DNA from 2 places in the Klebsiella sp. HN106 genome. Region 1 is predicted to be linked to the other one. Evidence: predicted binding sites of a transcription regulator. Region 1 holds the regulator's gene; the other holds the start of a gene.

Evidence for each region. The regulator LexA, encoded in region 1, represses DNA repair genes until DNA is damaged. The targets are predictions, from matches to a motif close to TNCTGTATGTACATACAGNA.
Region 2: a site for LexA is predicted at 1,814-1,833, ahead of metR (HTH-type transcriptional regulator MetR). Genes of this name have one in related genera too.

What each region holds. Positions count from the first base shown of each region.
Region 1 covers NZ_JBLURD010000003.1:324,301-327,715, forward strand. Annotated here, with positions in the region: gene dinF (MATE family efflux transporter DinF) at 1-859, opposite strand, end outside; gene lexA (transcriptional repressor LexA) at 929-1,537, opposite strand; gene ACSIPU_RS12530 (diacylglycerol kinase) at 1,660-2,028, opposite strand; gene plsB (glycerol-3-phosphate 1-O-acyltransferase PlsB) at 2,158-3,415, shown strand, end outside.
Region 2 covers NZ_JBLURD010000017.1:27,295-30,709, forward strand. Annotated here, with positions in the region: gene metE (5-methyltetrahydropteroyltriglutamate--homocysteine S-methyltransferase) at 1-1,633, opposite strand, end outside; gene metR (HTH-type transcriptional regulator MetR) at 1,865-2,818, shown strand; gene ACSIPU_RS26035 (carboxylate/amino acid/amine transporter) at 2,706-3,415, opposite strand, start outside.

The DNA of each region.
Region 1 (3,415 bases):
CAAAACCGTCCAACGCGTAGGCGGTAAAGGTCAGCATCGTCATGAGAACCGCATTGACCGCGACGACATCGGCGCCGAGGCGAGCGCCAAATACCGTTACCGCACCGAAGCAAAGCTGTAGCAGCAGCGAACGCAGCATGATGTCGCGATTCAGCGCCAGCAGGCGACGTATATCGCCGCGCCAGGCGTTTTTTAGCATTAACAGGGAAACGCCGCGCAGCGCCAGCACGCGCCTTGCCATCAGCAGGCCGATAAAGAAAGTGGCGTATTCTGCCGTGACCGTTGCCAGCGCCGCCCCCTGCACGTTCATATGCAGACCCATCACCAGCCATACATCGAGCACAATGTTAAGAACATTGCCGACCACCAGCAGGATCACCGGCGCTCTGGCGTACTGCACGCCCAGCAGCCAGCCCAGCAGGACCAGGTTCGCCAGCGATGCCGGCGCGCTTAGCCAGCGGATCTCAAGGAAGCGTCTGGCCTGTTCGAGCACGGCTTCGCTGCCGCCGACGATGTGCAGCGCCAGGTCGATCAACGGCATCCGCAAGAGCACAATGGCCGCCCCGGCGGCCAGCGCCAGGCACAGCGGCTGCACCAGCGCACGCGCCAGACGCTGCGGATCTTTAGCGCCGTACGCCTGGGCCGTCAGCCCAGTGGTACTCATTCGCAGGAACAACAGCAGCATAAAGAGGAAGCTGGTTGCCGTTGCGCCAACCGCCACGCCCCCCAGATAAACCGGGCTATCGAGATGACCAATAACGGCGGTGTCCACCAGTCCGAGCAGCGGAACGGTGATATTGGAGAAGATCATGGGCAGCGCTAAGCGCCACAGGGCTTTGTCGGCGGCGTTAAAAAACATGGAGAGAGTGCCAAAAAGAGGAAAAACGACGCAGCATCATGCATCAGATGATGCCGCGAGAGGAAGAGTTTACTGCCAGTTGCCGTTGCGAATAACGCCGACGGCCAGGCCTTCAATGGTGAAACTTTGTTGACGAAGATCCACCACGATTGGCGAAAATTCGCTGTTTTCCGGCAGCAGTTCGACGACGTTACCCTGCTTTTTCAGGCGCTTTACGGTCACTTCTTCGTCAATACGCGCCACAACTACCTGGCCGTTACGCACATCCTGAGTTTTATGGACTGCCAGCAGGTCGCCATCAAGAATGCCGATGTCTTTCATCGACATACCGCTGACGCGCAGCAGAAAATCGGCATTCGGTTTAAACATGGCCGGATCGACCTGATAGTGGCCTTCAATATGCTGCTGGGCCAGCAGCGGTTCCCCTGCTGCTACGCGGCCAATAAGCGGCAGGCCCGTTTCTTCTTCCGTCAGCAGACGAATACCGCGGGAGGCGCCGGAAACGATTTCGATTGCGCCTTTACGCGCCAGCGCTTTCAGGTGCTCTTCCGCCGCGTTTGGGGAACGGAACCCCAAGCGCTGAGCAATCTCCGCACGCGTCGGCGGCATGCCCGTCTGGCTGATATGATCCCGAATGAGATCAAACACCTCTTGCTGCCTGGTCGTTAACGCTTTCATTCCGCCCCCTGGGTGTATATACAGTTATGCTGTGAGTATATACAGCTAACGGTGATTTTGGAACCACATTTCACACAAAAATCAGGAGTTTCTTTTCGTTTTGCGAGCCGCTACGACAGGAGTTAGCGGTAATTTGCCCATAAAAGGGTTCCCCAGGTGATCAGCGCGATGACAATCGCCAGCAAAACCGCCGCAGAGCCCATGTCTTTCGCGCGCCCGGAAAGCTCATGATGCTCAGGGCCTATACGGTCCACGACCGCTTCAATCGCGCTGTTGATAATTTCAACTATCATCACTATCAGGACCGAGCCAATTAACAGCACCCGGGTAATGGCATCGACGTCTAACCAGCAGGCAATCACCACGGCAATGATGGCCGCGATGCCTTCCTGACGAAATGCGGCCTCGTTGACCCATGCCGCCCGGAATCCTTTCCAGGAATACCCTGCCGCTTTAATAATTCGGGTTAACCCAGTGGTATTATTGGCCATCAAACAAACCTTTTTATGTAAATGACGTCAATGAGTGTACGCGTTTGCCGCGTTACAACGGAAATTTTGCGCACTTTCTGTTATTCTTGCGGCGCATTTGCATGATTAACCAGAGGCTTCACATCGTCTATGTCTGGCTGGCAACGAATTTACTATAAATTACTGAATTTACCATTAAGGGCGCTGGTAAAAAGCAAGTCGATTCCGGCACAACCTGCTCAAGAGTTAGGCCTGGATACCTCGCGGCCCATTATGTACGTCCTGCCCTACAATTCGAAGGCGGACCTGCTGACGCTGCGCGCGCAATGTCTGGAGCATGAGTTACCGGACCCGCTGGAGCCGCTGGAGATCGACGGCGCCCTGCTTCCGCGCTACGTATTTATCCACGGCGGACCGCGCGTATTCACCTATTACACGCCGAAAGAAGAGTCTATCAAGCTCTTTCACGACTATCTGGATTTGCACCGTAATCACCCCGATCTTGATGTGCAAATGGTGCCAGTCTCGGTCATGTTCGGTCGCGCACCGGGGCGTGAAAAAGGCGAGGTTAACCCGCCACTGCGCATGCTCAACGGCATTCAGAAATTCTTCGCCGTTCTGTGGCTGGGCCGCGACAGCTTTGTGCGTTTCTCGCCTTCGGTCTCGCTGCGTAAAATGGCGGACGAACACGGCACCGATAAAACTATCGCTCAGAAGCTGGCCCGCGTGGCGCGTATGCACTTCGCCCGTCAGCGTCTGGCGGCGGTCGGTCCGCGCCTGCCTGCGCGCCAGGATCTGTTCAATAAACTGCTGGCGTCGAAAGCCATTGCCCGTGCGGTAGAAGACGAAGCGCGCAGCAAGAAAATTTCTCATGAAAAGGCGCAGCAAAACGCTATCGCCCTGATGGAAGAGATCGCCGCGAACTTCTCCTATGAGATGATTCGCCTGACAGACCGCGTGCTGGGCTTTACCTGGAACCGACTGTATCAGGGCATTAACGTGCATAACGCCGAGCGCGTGCGCCAGCTGGCGCACGAAGGCCACGAGATCGTTTATGTCCCGTGCCACCGCAGCCATATGGATTATCTGCTGCTCTCGTACGTGATTTATCATCAGGGCCTGGTTCCGCCGCATATCGCCGCCGGTATCAACCTGAACTTCTGGCCTGCCGGGCCGATTTTCCGTCGCGGCGGCGCTTTCTTCATTCGCCGTACGTTCAAGGGCAATAAGCTCTATTCGACGGTATTCCGCGAATACCTCGGCGAGCTGTTCAGCCGCGGCTACTCCGTAGAATACTTCGTTGAGGGCGGCCGCTCTCGTACCGGACGCCTGCTGGATCCGAAAACCGGTACCCTGTCGATGACCATTCAGGCGATGCTGCGCGGCGGTAATCGCCCCATCACCCTGG
Region 2 (3,415 bases), on a different contig from region 1:
CGGTCAGCGACTGTGCGTATTTTGCCCACTCGACGGTGATCGCCTCCGGACGGCTGACGTCGCCAATCACCACCGGCGGCTTAACGCAGCGGGAACCGTAGCTCTGTACCCAGCCGTTCTGGGTGAAGATAAAGCCGTCCAGATGTTCGCCAAAATATTCCACCATGTCGTTACGTTCGGCCTCACCGTGTACCAGCACGTCCAGCCCCAGCCGCTCCTGCTCGACGATCGCCTGCTTGATGTGTTCAGCGATGCCGGTGCGGTAGCGGTTAGCGTCGAGATGGCCTTTTTTGAAGTCCAGACGCAGGCCGCGGATCTCGGGAGTCTGCGGGAAAGAACCGATGGTGGTGGTCGGCCAGGCCGGCAGCTTAAAGCGGGCGCGCTGCGCTTCGGCGCGAACTTCGTAGCCGCTTTGACGCTGACTGTCCTGAGCGGTTATGGCTGCCAGACGCTTCTCTACCGCCGCGTTATGCACGCGGGTTGAATAGCGACGGGCCCGGATCGGTGCGCTCCAGTCAGCAATCGCAGCGGTGTCGCCGCTGTTCAGCGCATCGCGCAGCAGCGCCAGTTCCTGGCATTTTTGCAGGGCGAAGGCAAACCAGCTCTTCACTTCGGCATCAAGCCGCGTTTCCACGCTCAAATCGATCGGGCTGTGCAGCAGGGAGCAGGAAGAGGCGACCCACAGCTCGCGTTTGCCGACAATCCCTTTAACCTGCGCGTATTTTTCGCTCAGATCGGCGCGCCAGACGTTGCGACCGTTGATCAGGCCCGCGGAGAGCAGCCAGTCGGCAGGCAGGCGCTTATGCAGTTCGACGACATCATCCTGGCCATGGACCAGATCCACATGCAAACCCTGCACCGGCAGCGCGGTAATGGTGTCGAGGTTATCGGTAATGCCTTCAAAGTAGGTGGTCAACAGTAGCTTAACCTGGCCATTAAGCGCCTCATAAGCCGGTTTGAAAGCGTCCAGCCACGTCTGCGGCAGCTCGAGCACCAGCGCCGGTTCATCAATCTGCACCCACTCAATGCCGCGTTTTGCCAGCTCCGCCAGCACCTGCTGGTAAACCGGCAGAATATCGTGCAGCAGGTTCAGACGATCGAACGACTCGCCTTTCACCTTACCAAGCCACAGATAGGTGACTGGCCCAAGCAGGACGGGCTTCACTTTGTGGCCCAGCGCCAGCGCTTCGTCCACCTCATCCAACAGCTGGTTCCAGCTCAGTTTGAACTGCTGGCCCTTCACGAATTCCGGCACCATGTAGTGGTAGTTGGTGTTAAACCATTTGGTCATTTCCGCCGCCGCGGCCGGTTCGCCGGTCGGCGCACGGCCGCGACCCATGCGAAACAGAGTATCGATATCAACGGAGCCGTCTTTGTTCTGATGACGAGCCGGCACGTTGCCAAGCCACAGGCTGGTGGTCAGAACATGGTCGTACCAGGCGAAATCGCCAACCGGCAGCAGATCAACGCCCGCCTGCTTTTGCTGTTCCCAGTGGCGAGCGCGCAGTTCCCGGCCAACGGCCAGCAGTTCTTCGCGGCTGATATTGCCCGCCCAATAGCTTTCTTGCGCTTTCTTCAGCTCGCGACGCAGGCCAACGCGAGGGAAACCGAGGGTGTGATTAATAATTGTCATTTTTTGAGCCTCATAATTGCAATCCGAAAGATTTCGGATTTAGGGAAGGCGGCAAACTTGCTCATCCCCAGGAGCTTACTGAAGTAAGTGACTGGGGTGAGGAAGTGCAGCCAACGCACCATAAATTCGAAAGATAAAGGATTTAGCCGTCCAGATGTTTACACATCCATAATTGGCAGTTACTGTATATTCCTCAAGCGCAAATTATTCATGGCGAAGTGAAGGACTTTCATGATCGAAATTAAACACCTGAAAACGCTCCAGGCGTTGCGGAACAGCGGTTCGCTGGCAGGCGCGGCAGCGGCCCTGCACCAGACTCAATCCGCCTTGTCCCACCAGTTCAGCGATCTGGAACAGCGCCTTGGCTTCCGTCTGTTTGTGCGTAAAAGTCAGCCGCTGCGCTTTACGCCGCAGGGTGAAATCCTGCTCCAGCTGGCCAACCAGGTGCTGCCGCAAATCAGCCGCGCCCTGCAGGATTGCAATGAGCCGCAGCAAACTCGTCTGCGTATCGCCATCGAATGCCATAGCTGTATTCAATGGCTCACGCCGGCGCTGGAGAGCTTCCGCGCCCGCTGGCCGCATGTGGAAGTGGACTTTCAGTCCGGCGTGATCTTCGACCCGCAGCCGGGCCTGCAGCAGGGTGAGCTGGATCTGGTCATGACCTCCGATATCCTGCCGCGCAGCGGTCTGCACTATTCGCCAATGTTTGATTTCGAAGTGCGTCTGGTGATGGCGCCGGATCATCCGCTGGCGACAAAGACGCGCATTGCGCCTGAGGATTTAGCAACCGAGATGCTGCTGATTTACCCGGTCCAGCGCGCTCGTCTGGATATCTGGCGTCACTTCCTGCAGCCTGCGGGGATCAGCCCGCAGCTGAAGAGCGTCGACAATACGCTGCTGTTAATTCAGATGGTGGCGGCGCGGATGGGCATCGCCGCCCTGCCGCACTGGGTTGTGGAAAGCTTTGAGCGCCAGGGTCTGGTGGTGACCAAAACCCTGGGCGAGGGACTGTGGAGCCGGCTATACGCCGCGGTACGCGACGGCGAACAGCGCCAGCCGGTGACCGAGGCGTTTATTCGCTCAGCGCGGAACCACGCTTGCGACCATTTACCGTTTGTGCGGAGTGCGGAGCGACCCAGCGTCGATGGACCCACAGCGAGGCCAGGATCACCAGAGCTCCCGTAATAAAACTTGGCCAACGGGGCTGCTCCTGCCAGATAGCAAGATTCACCAGCAGCCCGGCAGGTACATGCATATTGTTCATGATGCCGAGCGTACCGGCATCCACCTGGGTGGCGCCGTAGTTCCACATGAAGTAGCCGATCCCCGATGCCGCCACGCCAAGAAACACCAGAATGCCCCACTGTAGAGAGGTTTCCGGCATTTTCTGCGCATTGCCCAGTATCGACCAGGCAACCGCCGCCACCAGAAACGCCCCGACATAGAACCAGGCGAAGGCATTATGCTGCGGCATCGGACGCGTTTCCATCAGGCGCTTGTAGCCCACCATGCCAATCGCGAAGCTGATATTGGAGAGCTGCACCAGGATCAAACCGGTCCAGAAATGATTTGTCACCTGGTCGTAGCGAATAATACCCGCGCCGATCACCGCCAGCAGCGCGCTGCAGGCGTAGCCCCAGCGCAGGCGGCGGCGGCTCATTACATCATAAATCAGCGTGATATAGAGCGGCGTCAGGACGGTAAACAGCAGGAGTTCAGATACCGTCAGGTACAGATAGGCCTGGAAACTCAGCATATACATAATGCCGAGCTGCATCGCCC